3 regions of the Chitinimonas sp. JJ19 genome follow, and region 1 is predicted to be linked to each of the others. Evidence: predicted binding sites of a transcription regulator. Region 1 holds the regulator's gene; each other region holds the start of a gene.
What was found. Region 1 encodes HrcA, which represses chaperone genes, less so after heat shock. Its sites were predicted from a motif close to ATTAGCACTCGNNNNNNNCGAGTGCTAAT; they were not measured.
Positions count from the first base shown of each region.

Region 2: the regulator HrcA is predicted to act here: its motif matches at 3,019-3,047, upstream of groES (co-chaperone GroES).
Region 3: the regulator HrcA is predicted to act here: its motif matches at 3,595-3,623, upstream of rpoH (RNA polymerase sigma factor RpoH).

Region 1 is NZ_JBAMDD010000013.1:76,520-82,233, forward strand. It holds gene V7714_RS15670 (bifunctional diguanylate cyclase/phosphodiesterase) at 1-871, opposite strand, end outside; gene mltB (lytic murein transglycosylase B) at 1,063-2,148, opposite strand; gene hrcA (heat-inducible transcriptional repressor HrcA) at 2,217-3,239, opposite strand; gene V7714_RS15685 (transporter substrate-binding domain-containing protein) at 3,420-4,187, shown strand; gene V7714_RS15690 (HAD-IB family phosphatase) at 4,281-5,672, opposite strand.
Region 2 is NZ_JBAMDD010000012.1:82,046-87,759, reverse strand. It holds gene asd (archaetidylserine decarboxylase) at 37-849, shown strand; gene groL (chaperonin GroEL) at 971-2,611, opposite strand; gene groES (co-chaperone GroES) at 2,658-2,948, opposite strand; gene bioA (adenosylmethionine--8-amino-7-oxononanoate transaminase) at 3,363-4,679, shown strand; gene V7714_RS15125 (hypothetical protein) at 4,779-5,714, shown strand, end outside.
Region 3 is NZ_JBAMDD010000002.1:431,989-437,702, reverse strand. It holds gene V7714_RS04410 (O-linked N-acetylglucosamine transferase, SPINDLY family protein) at 1-175, shown strand, start outside; gene V7714_RS04405 (fused MFS/spermidine synthase) at 340-951, shown strand; gene V7714_RS04400 (spermidine synthase) at 948-2,474, shown strand; gene rpoH (RNA polymerase sigma factor RpoH) at 2,702-3,547, opposite strand; gene V7714_RS04390 (MarR family transcriptional regulator) at 3,689-4,180, opposite strand; gene V7714_RS04385 (S8 family peptidase) at 5,012-5,714, shown strand, end outside.

The sequences.
Region 1 (5,714 bases):
CCACTGAGTAGCCGGTGATCTCGCAAAACCGGGGGTTGACGGCGCGTATGACGCCGGCGGGGTCGGTGACGATGACGCCGTCGTTGGCGCGTTCTATCAGTCTGTCCATCAACCTGAGCCGGCGGAGGCGGCGCAGGTGGCCCAGGCCGAAGGAGACGGCGTCGGCCAGGCGGGTGATGACCTCGACCAGTTCGGCATCAAAATAGCCCACATGCTGGCTGGCGACAGTGAGGGTGCCAACTATGCGTCCTTCCTCAAACAGAGGAAAGGCGGCAAAAGCGTTGAGTTGATGGTCGCGGTACAGCTCACGCTGCAGGGCAAACGCATAGTCTTTGTCGATATCGTTGCAGATGAAGGGCTTGCCGGACTGGATGGCGCGCAGTGAAACCGGTGCTGCGTTAGCGCTTGCAGGGTCCAGCGACAGCGGTTCAGCGTAGATGGCGGTGGCCTCGCCCAGGCTATAGCAGCTGTGGAGGAGTTTTTTATCGGGGTCGATACGGGTGACGGCGGTGACGCGTATCCCCGGATTGCTGACGACGGCCTCGCAGACGGCCTGGTATAGCGGTTCGGCATGCTCTGCCCGCATGGCGGCATCGCCCACCTTGGAGACGGCTTGATAGAAGCCGGCCAGTGCCTGTATGCGATGGTGGGCCAGGCGGTTGCTGGCTCGGCTGCGTTGTATCAGCCAGTGCAGTGCGGCACCGGTGAGCAGGACGAAGAACCAGCCCTTGAAGGTCTGCAGCGTGGCGATCAGGGTGGGCGAACTGACCAGGGCCTGGAGCAGGCGATCGGAAAAGGCGATCCATGCCGCTGCGATCAGGACGTAGTAGAGACTGGGCGGTATGCGCTGCAACAACGTACGTAAGGACATTGGGGCCGTTTATTGTTGACCGGTGTATGGGCGCTGCCTTCCTCCTGCCCGGCGCCTTGCCTATCAGCATAGACCGTACGCGGTGCAGTTATCATTTTCCTGATAGTTGCATGAGCGGGTCAGGTGTCCTGGTGGCCAGCAGACCCGGATGCGGCTGGGCAATCGGCTTGCCCGAAGCGCTTGTGGCTGCGTTATTTATGGCGCTTGCCGGATTTCTTTTTGGGCTTGGCGGGCTTGCGCTTGGGGGCTTCGACCTTGGGTAGCAGGCTGGGGTCGTGATAGGCGGCCTTGATGCGCTGGGCCAGTTCGTGCACCGCCATTGCGTAGTGGGTGCTGCGGTTGTAGCGGGTGATGGCGTAGAAGTTGGCGAGGCCGAGCCAGTAGCGGGTCACACCGGGTTCGTGCTCGAGCGGTGCCAGTACGGCCAGCGGGTCGCCATTGAGCGGTTCGGCGGGGCGTACGCCATAGGCTGCCAGTTCGCTGACCTTGTAGTGCAGATTGAACTTGTCTGCGACCAGCGGGGCGTAGCCTTCGCCCTCCACGGTGGCAGGCACCAGCAGTGCTTGGCCGCGTTGCCAGCCATGCTGGACGAAATAGTTGGCCACGCTGGCCAGGATATCGCCCTGGTTGTTCCAGATGTCGTGGCGTCCGTCTTTGTCCCAGTCGGCAGCATAGGCGTGGAAGCTGGACGGCATGAACTGCGGCGCACCCATGGCGCCGGCGTAGCTGCCCTTGAATTCAAACGGGTCGGCCTGCTCATCCCGCGCCAGCAGCAGGAACTCGCGTAACTCCTTGCGGAAGAAATCGGCACGCCGGGGGTAGTCGAAGGCGATGGTGCCGAGTGCATCCATGACGCGGAAGCTGCCGGTATTGCGGCCCCAAAGGGTTTCTACGCCAAGTATGGCGACCAGGTATTCGGGCTCTACGCCATATTGATCTGATACTGCCTGCAGTAGCGGGGCATTGGCCTGCCAATACGCTACACCCAGGCGTAGGCGGGTATCGTTGACGAAGTCGGGACGAAAGGCATGGTAGGGGCGGCTGGTGGAAGGCTTATCCAGCACGGCCAGGATGTTGGGCTTGAGTGTGACCTGGGCAAACTGCTGGACCAGCGCGGCGCGGTCGAAGCCATACTGGGTGGCCATTTCGTCGATGAAGGCCTGTACGTCGGGCCGCTCCCAGTAGGCGGGCGTGGCCTCGGGCGCGGACGGGGGCGGCGCATCGTCGGCGAGGCAGGCGATGGCGGCGAGGGAGAGCAGCAGCGAACGTAGGATCAAAACAGGGTATCCAGTGGTGTGGGGCACGGCATGCCAGCCTATCGCGGTGGCGCGACGGGCTGACAGGCTCAGTGGTGGTGCGAGAGCGCGGAAGACAGCAGCCGCGCGGTGATATCAACAATGGGTATCACCCGCTCATAGGCCATGCGGGTAGGGCCGATGACGCCCAGGGTGCCGACGATCTGGCCATTGACCTTGTAGGGGGCGGTGACGACCGAGCATTCATCCAGCGAAGAAATGCCGGCTTCCTGGCCTATGAATATCTGCACACCGGCAGCATGCTGGCCGTGATCCAGCAATTGCAGCAGGGCGGTTTTCTCTTCAAACACGCGGAACAGCTGGCGCAGGCGTTCGACATTGCCTGATAGCTCGTCTACCCGCAGCAGATTGCTTTCACCGGTGATCACCATGGGCGTGGCTTCTTCGGCCATGGCCTGGCTGCCGGCCTCGACTGCCGCGTTCATCAGGGCCGAGATATTGCCCTGCAGATTGCGTAGATCCTGGTAGACGGCATCACGTACTTCTTCCAGCGTCTTGCCTACGCAGTGCTGGTTGAGGAAGTTGGTGGCTTCAATCAGCTCGCTGGCGGAATGGTCGCGCTCGGTCAGCAGGATGCGGTTCTGCACATCGCCATCAGCGGTGACCAGGATCAGCAGGATGCGTTTTTCGGCCAGGCGGACGAATTCCACCTGGGCCAATGGGATGCCGCGCCGCTTGGGCGACATGACCACGCCGGCGAATTCGGTCAACTGCGACAGCAAGGTGGAAGCGGCTGCTACGGCACGGGTGGGGTTGTCGGGCTGCAACTGTCCTTGCAACTCTCGTATCTGAAGTTGCTCCAACGGTTGGATGGTGAGCAGGGTATCGACGAACAGACGATAACCCAGCGGCGTCGGGATACGTCCCGCTGAGGTATGCGGGCTGATGATCAGCCCCAGTTCTTCCAGGTCGGACATCACATTGCGTATGGATGCCGGTGACAGTTCCAGACCCGAGAACTTGGATAGGGTGCGGGAACCAACCGGCTGGCCTTCGGCGATATAGCGCTCGACCAGGGTCTTTAGCAGTATTTGGGCGCGTTCGCTGAGCATATCGGCGATTGTAGCGCGTCGCCGCGCTGCGGCAAGCGGCCATGTTTGCGTTCTACAACATCGCTATTGCTGCATTGCGACAAATGCAGGGGATGGTTGTTCGCATTGTCAGCTAGGCGTAGGCTTCGGCCCTTGCGCCCACACTCGGATGGTGCATTGCATAAGGGGGGTACCGAAATCATGAAAAGCTTACGTCTGCTCTTGCCGGTCTTGCTGCTGGCGATTTTCTCTACCGCGCAGGCCGAAGAAGTGCGCATTGCCATCGAAGGCAAATACCCGCCTTTCTCTGACGTAGATGCCAAGGGCAATCTCAAGGGTTTTGACATCGATATCTCCCAGGCGCTGTGCAAGGAGATGAAGGTGGAGTGCAAGCTGGTCAAGGTGGACTGGGATGACTTGATCCCGGCCCTGCAGGAGAAGAAGGTGGACGCGGCGGTGGCCATGATGTCCATCACGGAAGAGCGCAAGAAGCAGGTTGATTTTACTGACCGCTACGCCAATACGCCGGCATTCTTCTTTGCCAAGAATAAGCGCGTGCCCTATGTGTTCATCACGCCCAAGCGCATTGCCAAGATGAAGATAGGCGTACAGGCCGATACCACCTATGACCGCTACCTGACGGCCAAGTATTCGGCTACTTCGCCCATTACCCGCTACAAGAACGCGGACGAAATGTACGATGGCCTGAGCCGTAACGAGGTCGACATGGTAATGGATGACGTGGTGGCCGGTTATTATGGCTTCCTGCAGACCCCCAAGGGCCAGGGTTTCGAGCTGGTAGGCTCGTCGGTGGTTGACCCCAAGTTCTTTGGCGAGGGCCAGGGCATTGCGCTGCGCAAGGGCAATACCGCCCTGAAGTCACGTTTGAATACGGCGCTGGCCGCCATTCTGGAGAATGGTACTTACCAGGAAATCCAGCGTAAGTACTTTATCTTCAATATCTATTGATCAGCGAGTACTTGCCCAATGCAAACAGGCCGCGATGCGGCCTGTTTGCATTGGGTGCGAGCTCTATTGAAAAGCCGGTTTCTGCCAGCCCCCTCAGTGGAGCAGGGCGGATTCACGGCTGATGAGCGCGCTGATTTCCCGCAGATCGCTCAGGGGCGTAGCGCTGGCGCTGAGCTGCGGTGAGCGGGTACGGTAGGCGAAGCCGGCATCGGCAGCCTTGATCAGGCATAGGTCGTTGTCGCCGTCACCCACCATCAGGGTGTGGCCAAAAGGCTGATCGGCGAAATCCTCCAGATGCTGCAAGACATTGCGCTTGCATATCACATGGCTGGCGCAGCCGGACGAATGCGCGAACAGTTCGTTGACTCTCAGCTCGCCAGTGGCTTCGCCCTGGGCGAAGTTCAGCACATGGGCGACGGCAAAATCGGCAAAGACACGCTTGCGGATGATTTCTGCCGCGATGTAGTAGCTGTCTGAGACGATACCGACGCGATAACCCATCTTGCGCAGCTGTATCACGGCCTCTACAGCGCCTTCCTGCAAGGGAATGGATTTTGCCACGTCGATGAATGTCTGCTGGGGCAGGCCCTTGAGCAAAGCTGCGATGGCCTGGGAGCGGGTAGCGGCATCCAGAATGCCGTTGTCCAGCAGGGGGTGCAGCGCCTCTTCAAAGCCGGCACGCTGCGCCAGGGCCTGGATGAAGCGCCCCTTCAGCAAGGTGCCGTCCATATCAAACAGGGCCAGCTTGCCGCCTGCGTCGATGCTGGATGCGATGCCGTCCAGTTCCGCACCAAGCTGGCGCTCGTGCTCCATGGTCTCGGCCAGCTTGTCGGCCTGCAGTCTGCCTACCAGCTCGGCCCGGCGCAGGATGGCACGGCTGACCTGCATGGCCATATTGCCCAGGCTGGCCAGTGGCTTGCTGTCGTGCTCTACCGTGCCGACATCCACTTCTACCACCAGCGCGCCCAGGAAATGGGCGTCGATAAGCAGGCCGATGTCCACGCCGAAGTCGTCTTCGAACCTGAGCCGCTGTAATAGCTCGGTGCGGGCCGCGATGATACCGCCCAGTGGCTGGCTGAACTGGCTGAGTTCCGGAAAGAAGGTACGTAACAGCGGCCTGGCTGTGAGTTCGGTGACGCGACCGGCAGATCGGGCGAAGCTGGCTTTGACGAAGTCTGCCCCGCGCTCAAGCGGAGACAGCATGCGGTCTATCAGCGAGGCGTCCAACCTGCGCATATCGCCATCCAGATAGAGGATGAAGTCTGTCTGGACGATTGCTAGCGCATCACGCATGGACGGGCCTTTTCCCAGCAAGGTGCTGGTGATGACGTTTGCCCCAGCTTCTGTTGCCAACCGAACGGTGTCATCAATCGAGCCATCATCCACCACAATGACTTCCCGAACAGAGGGGTGGGCTTTGGCGAATCGGACAACCGACCCGATGTTGGCGGCCTCGTTCAAGGCTGGAATGGCGATGGTCAACATGCTGTATCTCCCTAGGGTGTCGTGCTATCTGATGCTGCTCAG
Region 2 (5,714 bases), on a different contig from region 1:
GTGCCCGATCGGCTGTTTGTTCTACTGCAGTATCTCATGCCCAAACAGGCCATGACCCGCCTGGCCGGCCACCTGGCCAGCCGCCCGGCCGGCCGCTGGATGCGCTGGGAGATGCGCCGCTTCGTGGCGCGCTACCAGGTCAATATGGCCGAAGCCGCCAATCCCGATCTCGACAGCTACAACAGCTTCAACGATTTCTTTACCCGCGCCCTCAAGGACGGTGCCAGGCCGCTGGCCCAGGCCGACCTGGTCTGCCCGGTGGATGGCGCCATCAGCCAGTTTGGCCGTATCGAGCGCGACCAGATATTCCAGGCCAAGGGCCACCAGTATTCCACCACCGCCCTGGTGGGCGGCGATGCCACGCTGGCGGCACAGTTCGAGAACGGCAGCTTTGCCACCATCTACCTCAGCCCACGCGACTACCACCGCATCCACATGCCTTGCGACGGCCGTTTGCTGCGCATGATCTACGTGCCGGGCGAGCTGTTCTCGGTCAACCCGGCCACCGCACGCGGCGTACCCGGCCTGTTCGCCCGTAACGAACGGGTGGTCTGCGTATTCGAATCCGCCAAGGGCCCTTTTGTGCTGACCCTGGTGGGCGCCACCATCGTCGGCAGCATGGCCACCGTATGGCACGGCGTGGTCAACCCGCCCCGTCGTCCTGCCATAGAAGCGTGGGACTACCGCGACCAGCAGATCGTGCTCAAGCAGGGCGAAGAGATGGGCCGCTTCCTGCTGGGCTCCACCGTGGTCATGCTGTTTCCCGGCCCGACCCTGCCCTTCGCGCCAGACTGGGCGCCTGCCAAGGGCGTACGGTTGGGCGAAAAGATGGCCGACTGGCCGCAATAGGCGCCCCGCCGCCCCCAAGCCCCTGGCGTACTCCCCTGGTGCCGAGCAATAAAAAACCCCTGGGCAGACACCCAGGGGTTTTGCTTTGGCGGCCTTGCCAGCAAGGCCAGCCGCTGCGGGATTACATGTCCATACCGCCCATGCCACCCATGCCGCCCATGCCACCACCCATCGGGGCATCTTCCTTCGGCAGCTCAGCCACCATGCAATCGGTGGTCAGCATCAGCGAGGCCACGGAAGCCGCGTGTTGCAGGGCCGAACGGGTCACCTTGGTGGGGTCCAGCACGCCCATTTCAACCATGTCGCCGTACTCGCTGGTACCGGCGTTGTAACCGAAGTTACCCTTGCCTTCCAGCACCTTGGCAACCACCACGCTGGGCTCGTCGCCAGCGTTGGCAACGATCTGGCGCAGCGGGGCTTCGATGGCACGCAGCACGATCTTGATACCGGCATCCTGATCGGCATTGATACCGCGCAGTTCGGTGATGGCCGAACGGGCACGCAGCAGGGCCACGCCGCCGCCAGGAACAATGCCTTCTTCAACGGCAGCACGGGTAGCGTGCAGCGCGTCTTCGACACGGGCCTTCTTTTCCTTCATTTCGACTTCGGTAGCAGCACCGACCTTGATCACGGCCACACCGCCGGCCAGCTTGGCCTTGCGCTCCTGCAGCTTTTCGCGGTCGTAGTCGCTGGTGGCTTCTTCGATCTGCTTGTTGATCTGGCCAACGCGTGCCTGGATCAGTTCAGCCTTGCCCACGCCGTCGATGATGGTGGTGTTTTCCTTGCCGATCTCGACGCGCTTGGCTTGGCCCAGGTCGGCCAGCGAGGCCTTTTCCAGGGTCAGGCCCACTTCTTCAGCGATCACGGTGCCGCCGGTCAGGATGGCGATGTCTTCCAGCATGGCCTTGCGACGGTCGCCAAAGCCAGGGGCCTTCACGGCAACAGTCTTCAGGATGCCACGGATGTTGTTGACCACCAGGGTAGCCAGGGCTTCGCCCTCGACATCCTCAGCGATGATCAGCAGCGGACGACCGGCCTTGGCCACTTGCTCCAGTACCGGCAGCAGGTCGCGGATGTTGCTGATCTTCTTGTCGAACAGCAGCACAAAGGGGTTGTCCAGCGAAGCAATCTGCTTCTCGGGATTGTTGATGAAGTAGGGGCTCAGGTAGCCGCGGTCGAACTGCATGCCTTCCACGGTGTCCAGCGAGTTTTCCAGGCTGGAGCCGTCTTCAACGGTGATCACGCCTTCCTTGCCGACCTTGTCCATGGCGTTGGCGATGATGTCACCAATGCTGGAATCGGAGTTGGCCGAGATCGAACCGACCTGGGCGATTTCCTTGGAGGTGGTGCAAGGCTTGGAGATGTTCTTCAGCTCGCCGACCAGGGCAGTCACAGCCTTGTCGATACCGCGCTTCAGATCCATCGGGTTCATGCCGGCGGCCACATACTTCATGCCTTCCAGCACGATGGCCTGGGCCAGCACGGTAGCGGTGGTGGTGCCGTCGCCAGCAATATCGGAGGTCTTGGAAGCCACTTCCTTGACCATTTGCGCGCCCATGTTCTCGAACTTGTCCTTCAGTTCGATTTCCTTGGCCACCGACACACCGTCCTTGGTGATGGTGGGGGCGCCGAACGAGCGCTCCAGGACCACGTTACGGCCCTTGGGGCCCAGGGTCACCTTGACAGCGTCAGCCAGGATGTTGACGCCGACTACCATTTTTGCACGGGCGCTATCGCCGAACTTCACTTCTTTTGCAGCCATTATCTTGCTCTCCGAATTCGTTGAGGGGACTAGCGGTGTGGGGCGATCAAGCCTCGACAACACCCATGATGTCTTCTTCACGCATGACCAGCAGTTCGCTGCCATCGACCTTGACGGTCTGGCCGCTGTACTTGCCGAAGATCACCTTGTCGCCAGCCTTGACCTGCAGGGCACGGACCGAGCCGTTTTCCAGGATCTTGCCGGTACCAACCGACACCACTTCGCCCATATCGGGCTTCTCGGCCGCATTGCCTGGCAGAACGATGCCCGAGGCGGTTTTTTCTTCGGCTTCGACGCGCTTGATCACAACGCGATCGTGCAGGGGACGAATCTTCATGGTTTTCTCCTGTAGGAATACGATTTGCTGAATGCCGTGACAGGCAAAAATCAACAGTTTGATGTTCGCTGCTAGCACTCTGGGCTAACGAGTGCTAATGATATGGGCAGTGTTAGCCCATTTCAAGGGCGAGGCTTGCAGATAATTGGTCCGTGACCGCAGATAAGACCGCGCTAATGACGAAGGACAAGGCCAGGATGTGAAACTGCGCCCCACCCGCCCAGCACGACATTAGATGGAAAGCGCTTTACAGGCACATGACGGCCACCTACCAGAATGCCTCGCCATCATTGCCGTGCATGGTCCTATGCCGATAAGCTGCGCACGCCAAGCGTGGGCCGAGCCAGAAGCCCGGCCCGCCGGGCAGCCAAACACCGGCAGATGCGCCAACAGTGCACCGGACAGGAGACAAGCATGACCACCCCCAATCAAGACTGGCTGGCCCGTAGCCGCCAGGCCGTATGGCATCCGTGCACCCAGATGAAACGCCATGAAGCCCTGCCCATCGTGCCCGTGGCCCGGGGCGACGGCGCCTGGCTGGTGGATTTCGAGGGACGTCGCTTCCTCGATGGCGTCAGCAGCTGGTGGGTCAACCTGTTCGGCCACGCCAACCCCCGCATGAATGCCGCCATCCTGGACCAGATGAACACGCTGGAACACGTGATACTGGCTGGCTTCACCCAGAAGCCGGTAGTGGAACTATCTGAGCAACTGGGCCAGCTGACCGGCCTGGGCCATGCCTTCTATGGTTCCGATGGCGCCAGCGCCACCGAAATCGCGCTGAAGATGAGCTACCACTACTGGCGCAACCTGGGCCAGGAGCGCAAGACCGGCTTTGTCAGCCTGCGCAACAGCTACCACGGTGAGACCCTGGGCGCGCTCAGCGTGACCGATGTCCCGCTGTTCAGCGCCACCTACGCGCCCCTGCTGCGCCAGACCCACCGGGTCATGTCGCCAGACTGGCGCCTGGCCGAGGCCGGTGAAACCGCCGAAGCCTACGCTCTGCGGGCGGCGGCAGACCTGGAGCAGCTGTTCCGGCACCAGGCGGGCGAATTGGCGGCCTTTATTGTCGAACCCCTATGCCAGGGTGCCGCCGGCATGGCCATGTACCATCCGGCCTATCTGCAGCGGGCACGCGCGCTGTGCGACCAGTATGGCGTCCACCTGATCGCCGACGAGATCGCCATGGGCTTTGGCCGCACCGGCACCTTGTTTGCCTGCGAGCAAGCGGGCATACGGCCTGATTTCATCTGCCTGTCCAAGGGCATTACTGGCGGCTACCTGCCACTGTCGGCGGTACTGACGACCGATGCCATCTATGCCGCCTTCTATCATGACGATGTCAGCCGGGGTTTCCTGCACAGCCACAGCTATACCGGCAACGCCCTGGCCTGCCGCGCCGCGCTGGAGGTGCTGGCCATCTTCCGGGACGATGCCGTACTGGACAGCAACCGCGCCAAGGCCGCCGCTGTCGCAGCCGATTTCGCCCGCCTGGCTAGCCACCCACGGGTAAGCCATGGCCGCCACCTGGGCATGATCTGGGCCTTTGAAGTCAACGATGCCCGCCCCGGCTTTGCCAGCCGCTTCTTCGAGGCCGCACTGGCGCGGGGGCTGCTGGTCAGGCCAGTGAATAATTCCGTCTACCTGATGCCGCCCTACGTAGTTACTATCATGGAATTACAGGCCGCGTTTGCGACACTGCAGGCCTTGCTGGACGAAGGCCTGGACTGAACAGGCAGGCGTAGCGAAATAACAGGTCGGGGAGCGGCGAGTTCGCATGCTAAGCGAATATCGCCTATATAAAACAACAGCAACTGTTCGTGGAAACACATGTCGCTCGCTCTCAACGTACCGGAACCGATTACCGGTTACTCCATCAGCGTCGAGACCAATCCCAAGGCCGTCAAAGCCTGGCTGGTCTCGCTGCCGCCTGCCAACCTGATGGAGACCACCCGGGCCATCTTTGATGCCTTGACCACGCTCAACCGCATCAAGCTGGACGACGACACCCGCCTCAAGTTGATGGAGCACTACCAGCTGGCGTCTGACCTGCTGGATGCACCGCTAGAGGATGCCTACACCTCGGCCACCGTGCCCGCCAAGGAAAAATTCAAGCAAACCGCTGCACTGGCGCGCAACCTGCAGCTGGAGCTGGCCAACGGCTACAAGATCATCCTGCTGGGCCGGCTTGGTGCCCGGTTCAGCCTGGGCCAGAAGCACATCCCCGATGTGATACGCAAGCTGCTGATCACCTACTACAAGCTGATGTGGGTCTGCTGCAAGAGCTATAGCCCTATTCCTGCCGGCGTCTGGCAGGAAGTGCATAGCCTGTTCCGCCACGCCATACAGCACAAGCTGATAGACCAGCCGGAAGGTGCCGAGCACCCGACCAAGACCATAGGTGGCTATTACAAGCAGATCCTGTTGCTGGCCCTGTCCGACCCCTACCGTTACCATCCGGTGGAGCACGACAAGATACAGGAGCTGATCAAGAGCTACGGCGCAGCCGCCCAGTTCCAGCCACTGGGCAACACCCCCAATCCGGCCGGGTTCTTCCTGGTACGCATGGATGTGGACCAGCCCCCGGCTTTCCTTGGGCAGCGCCCTATGGATGTGGAGGCCAGCAATGCCATCCTGCTCGACACCATGGAAATGGCCAAATTGCTGCACAAGGCCCTACATGCAGTGGAGCAGAAACTGCCCGGCGCCAGCGACCGGCCCAAGGCCCAGGCCTGGATAGACCTGCTGCGGCGTGTCACCCGGCAA
Region 3 (5,714 bases), on a different contig from region 1:
GGGGGTGGACGCGAACTATCGACAGCAAGTGAGAAGTTGTCTGGCAGGCAATCTGTTGACCGCACCGCTTTTCGATACCCCGCGCTTCACTCGCAACCTTGAGCGATTGTATGTGAGCATCTGGCAAAACCATCTGGCGGGCAAGCATGAGCATCTCTTGTCTGTTGATGATTAAGTAGGGTGGGCAGCGTTGAAAAGCCCTTGAGCTGGCCAATCTGCGCTACATGCGCCTAGGTATGGAAGCGAGGCTGCGCATGGTTAGTAGTGCCTGCGCTTCTGCAGTGACCGATAAATGGCAAGCACTTGCGATAAGCGGGTGACACAACAGGAAGTAGGTCTATGCAAGGTAGTAAATTGGCGATTGCCAATGTTTTTACTTTGTCGGGTGCGGCAGGGCTGATCTACCAGATATGCTGGCAACGACTATTGTTCGGCAATTTCGGTGTGGACATGGAGTCCATTACCATCGTTGTGTCGGCGTTCATGCTTGGGTTGGGATTGGGTGGATGGTTTGGCGGTCGGCTGGCGGACCGTTTCCCCGATACCACCCTGAACCTGTTTGCCCTGTTCGAGCTGGGTATTGCCTTGTTCGGCATGATCAGCCCGATGTTGATAGGTGCGGCTGGTGACCTGTTCAGCAGTGCGCCACTATGGCAGGTCGGGCTTATCAATTTTATCCTTGTGTTGCCGGCGACCTTCGTGATGGGGGCCACCCTGCCGCTATTGACGACGCATTTCGCCAGGCATGACAAGGCAGTAGGAGAGTCCATAGGTTTGCTGTACTTCTTTAACACCATGGGTGCGGCGCTGGGGGCGCTTGCCTGCGGTTTTGTGTTGTTCCGGTATGTGACGCTCAACCAGGCCATCGGTATCGCTGTCGCCATCAATGTGCTGGTTGCTGTACTGGTCAAGCTGGTGCAATGGCGCCAGGAAAGAGTGCTGCAGCCATGATACGTCTCGCAGGCCTGTTGGCCTTCTTCTGTGGTCTCAGCAGCCTGGGACTGGAAATACTCTGGGTCAGGCTGGTAGGCTTTGCCCACCATTCTGTGCCCCAGGCCTTTGCCTTTGTCCTGTTTGCTTTCTTGATAGGCATTGCTGCCGGAGCCCACTACGGCAAGCGCCTGTGCCGTGACAACCATGCGCCACTGCAAGTGGCCGGTGTGCTCTTGGCTGCTTCTGGCCTATATGACATGCTCGCCCCATTGGTTTATGCCCTGGTAGTGTCAGTGCCTGTGCTGGAGACGGTAGTACTCTTTATCTTGGTGGCAGTGGCATCTGCATTGAAAGGGCTGTTGTTTCCCCTGGCTCATGAACTGGGCTCGCGCGGTGCGACAGCTTTGGGGCGTTCTGTTTCCAATGTCTATTTCGCCAATGTATTCGGTGCGACCGTAGGGCCGATACTGGTTGGTTTCGTGTTGCTGGATCGCTTGGGTGTGCAAGCCAGTTTCGTACTATTGGGTGTGCTTTCGCTGGTCGTCGGTCTGGGCCTGCTGGCCGCAAGCTTCTCCGGTGGCGCAAAGCCCTGGCGACTTGGCTTGGCTGGTGTCGCTACGCTGCTTTGTCTGGTGTGGGTACCCGCTGATTGGGTGGTGCAGCGTATTGCTGCTTCAGGTCGCCCAGCCTGGGAGACGGTCGGGAATATCATCGAGAACCGTCATGGCATTATCTATACGGTAGCCAGGCCAGGGCTGGCAGATAGCATCTACGGTGGCAATGTGCTGGACGGCGACTTCAATACCAGCATAGTGAGCAATAGCAATGGCATAGAACGGATGTATGCGCTGGCGGCGTTACGGCCGAATGCCAAGCGCATTCTGGTGGTGGGGCTGAGTGGTGGCTCATGGGTAGAGGTGCTGCGGCACCTACCCGAGGTTGAGCGTATTGATGTAGTCGAACTTAACCCTGGTTACTTGGACTTGATACAGCGCTACCCAACGGTAAAGGGGGTGCTGCATGACCCCAAGGTGCATATCCATGAGGCGGATGGCCGCAAGTGGCTAAAGCAGCATGAAGGTAGGTACGACCTGATAGTCATGAATACCACCTGGTATTGGCGTGCGTACTCAAGCTATTTGCTGAGCCAGGAGTTCTTGACTGTGCTTTCGTCACGCTTGGCGCCCGGCGGGATGCTGGCATTCAACAGCACTGGTTCGCCGGACGTGATGGAAACAGCGGCTCAGGTATTTCCACACCTGTTCAGGTATCGCAACTTCATCTTTGCTGGGCACCATGATGCCCGATCCAAGCTTGCCGAGCATGCGCATCTGATACGGCTTGTGCGCCCCAACTGCGGTAACGAAGGCTGTGGCAGCGAGCCCAAGATTGATCGGGCGATTGAGCGGGTGGCGCATTGGCGAACTGAAAGCCTGGAGATGGTACGCGCGGGGGCAGACAGGCCGCTGGAAGTGATTACCGAGCAGAACATGCTGACTGAGTACAAGTACGGTCGGGGATTCATGGCGCTGGAGTGGTAGTGGTAAGCAGGAGGATCAGAGTCAGCCAGACCATGGGCAGATAAGGATGAGCCGTTGCTAACCTTGATAAGGTTGGTGGTGCTCTTGTGCGGGCCTGTCGTGCTCCCAAGCGGTCTGCGCGCCTGCCTACGCGTAGACGGGGTGGAGCTGCTGCGCCGGGGCTTGGCTAGCGGCACCAAGCAAAAAAGGCGAACCTTGGGTTCGCCTTTTTGCTTGGTCATGCATAGTCAGGCCGGGGTCAGGGCCGTCTTCATCTTCTGCAGCGCCTTGACCTCAATCTGCCGGATGCGCTCGGCCGAGACGCCGAATTCATCGGCCAGATCGTGCAGGGTGGCGCCGCTGTCATCGGCGAGCCAGCGAGCTTCGACGATGCGGCGGCTGCGGGCGTCCAGGCCTTCCAGCGCGGATTGCAGGCCTTCGCCTTGCAGCCTATCGGTGGCGCGGCGCTCCAGTACGGCAACGGGTTCGTTGTCATTGTCGGCCAGCCAGTCTATGGGGGCATAGCTGTCTTCGTCACCGTCATCGGCTACCAGGGCGACGTCCTGGCCGCTCATGCGGGTTTCCATCTCCAGCACTTCCTCGGGCTTGACCCCCAGGTCGTCAGCGATCTGCTTGGCTTCAGTATGGCTGAGCGAGGCCAGGCTGGACTTCATGCTGCGCAGATTGAAGAACAGCTTGCGCTGGGCCTTGGTGGTGGCGATGCGAACCAGGCGCCAGTTGCGCAGGATGTATTCATGGATCTCGGCGCGTATCCAGTGTACCGCGAAGGAGAACAGGCGCACGCCACGGCTGGGCTCGAAGCGCTTGACTGCCTTCATCAGGCCGATATTGCCTTCTTGGATCAGGTCGGCTTGAGGCAGGCCGTAACCGGCATAGCCTCGGGCGATGGAGACCACCACGCGCAGGTGCGACATCACCAGCTTACCGGCGGCATCGAGATCATTGTGCTCGTGCAGGCGCGTGGCCAGCGAGACTTCTTCGTCCTGGCTGAGCAACGGAATGGCGTTGATTTGCTGGATATAGCGATCCAGGCTGTCGCCTGAGGCAATGGCCGGCAGGGTCATGGTGGTCATCTTGGTCTTGCTCCTTGTTGCGGCCTGTTGATTGACCGCAAAACGATATTAGCACTCTCAACCAGAGAGTGCCAATAGCGTAGAAGGTTCAGCCTGGGCAAGCATTTTTTTGCACGGTGAGTGCAAGGCCGTGTGGCCTGATCAACGCTGGCTGGGCCTGACCTGCGGGTCTTGCCGCAGTCTTTGGGTGTGCTGTTGCAGCAGGTCGCACAAGCTGCCCAGGGCCTGATGTATAAGCCGTTGTTGTGCAGCCGGATAGCTGGCATCCAGCGCCTGTATGGCACTGGAGAGTGGCTGGTAGAGGTGATTGATGGCGCCGATGCGGTCGGCAACTGGCATGAGCACGACGCTGCGGCGGTCTTGTGGATGAGGTTGGCGTTGTACAAAACCGGCGCGCTCCAGCCTATCTATCAGGCCGGTAATGGCGCCCGAGGTCAATTGGGTCTGGTCGGCCAATTGGCGCTGGGTCATGCCTGGTTGCTGCACGATCAGCCCCAATGCCTTGTGATCGGTCACGCTCAGGCCGATGGCGTCGGCCAGCGCTGCATCCAACATGGCGGCGTAGTTGCTGAAGGCGCTAGCCAGCTGATCAAGTCGTCCGTAGGCGGGGTCAGGGGGGGGCGGTATTTTCATCTTTGTTCACACCACGGGTTTGAAGCTGTGCATGGACCCAGGGGGCGGCGTAGCGGTTTGGGGCGCAGCCTGCCGCCCCGCTTTATTTCGATGCGGCGTTGTAGCGGCAGGGAATGCCCTGCAACCTCGCTGTATTCGCAATGAGGCGTTATTGAGAAATCTCCCCCTACATATCAGCCCCATGCTGCTTGGCGTGCTTTGCTCGCGCCTGGTCTTGCCTGGCAGTCGGGGTTGCTGGAAATCCCCTGAAGCCGCTCTCCTTCCCGGGAGGGTCAGGCAGCGTCGGAATAATTCACTCTGGTTGGGTTCGATTCGTCGAGCTTGCTGGGCACCTTCGTCGGGCTGCACCTTATACAGGGTGTCTCTTTCTGCATGGCATTCAATGCGCTCTTGCTAGCAGAAGTGATAGCCCCCGCCAGGTAGTGCGGCAAGTTATTTAACTAAATATATTTCTAATGTATTGATTTGTAAGGTGTTTTGTTTTCATCGGAATGGGGGGCGCACGGTCTGTCAGCACATTGACACTGATTGGAAGGCTGATTTAGATTGGTATCTAACTTAGTTGCTAAGTAAATAATAAGTATAGCAGATTTGGTGCTATAGCCTGGCTGTACGGCCAGGTATGGACAGGGCGCGATGATATGGCGGACAGGCAAGGCAGCTCGGGTGGTGCTGCCTAGGCGAACCGTGTCACGTACTGCGGTATTTCAGCCATGGTATCCCCTGGCGCTACGACTGCTGTCTTTACACAAGGACAGTGGGCGGTGGTTTATTCCCTGCGCTGATGGCGTCTCGGCGCAAATGCAAGTCCGATAACAACGGAGCAACGCAATGAAGAAGAACAAACAGCGTTTCGTAGCATTGAGCAAGGTGACTCTGGCGGTAGGGTTGGCACTATCTGGTGCTGCTGCCCTGGCCGCCGATGCAAGCAGTGGGACTGACCGTATCATCCTGAAGTATCGTGACAGCGGCCTGGCCGCGCCGCAGATGACCGGGCCGAATGCGGCCAGTGCGCGTGCCACAGTGCAGGCACAGCGGCAAAGCCGGGTGCAGCGCGCTGTGTCGGGTTTTGGCAGCTCGGCGACTCTGCTGCGTGAGGGCAGCAAGGGGGCGCAGATCTATAAGCTGGATCGGCGCTACAGCCTGGCTGAAGTGGAGGCCATGGCAGCGAATATCGCCAAGGGCGATGCGGGTGTGGAATATGCCGAGCCCGACAGGATGAAGCGCCATATGGATGTGGTGCCGAATGACCAGTATTGGACGCAGCAGTGGGATCTGCACAATAGCGTGACGGGGGTGAATGCGCTGCTGGCCTGGGGTAAGTCTACCGGCATGGGAGTGACCGTAGCGGTGGTGGACACCGGCTATACCCGCCACGCAGACCTGACCCGCAACCTGGTCAGCGGTGGTGGCTACGACATGATCAGCGACCCGGCAGTCAGCCGTAAGCCGGCTGGGCGTAGTCGGGATGCCATTGACGCCGGCGACTGGACGGTGGTGGACAATGAATGTGGCCAGGGTGAGCGGGCGTCGG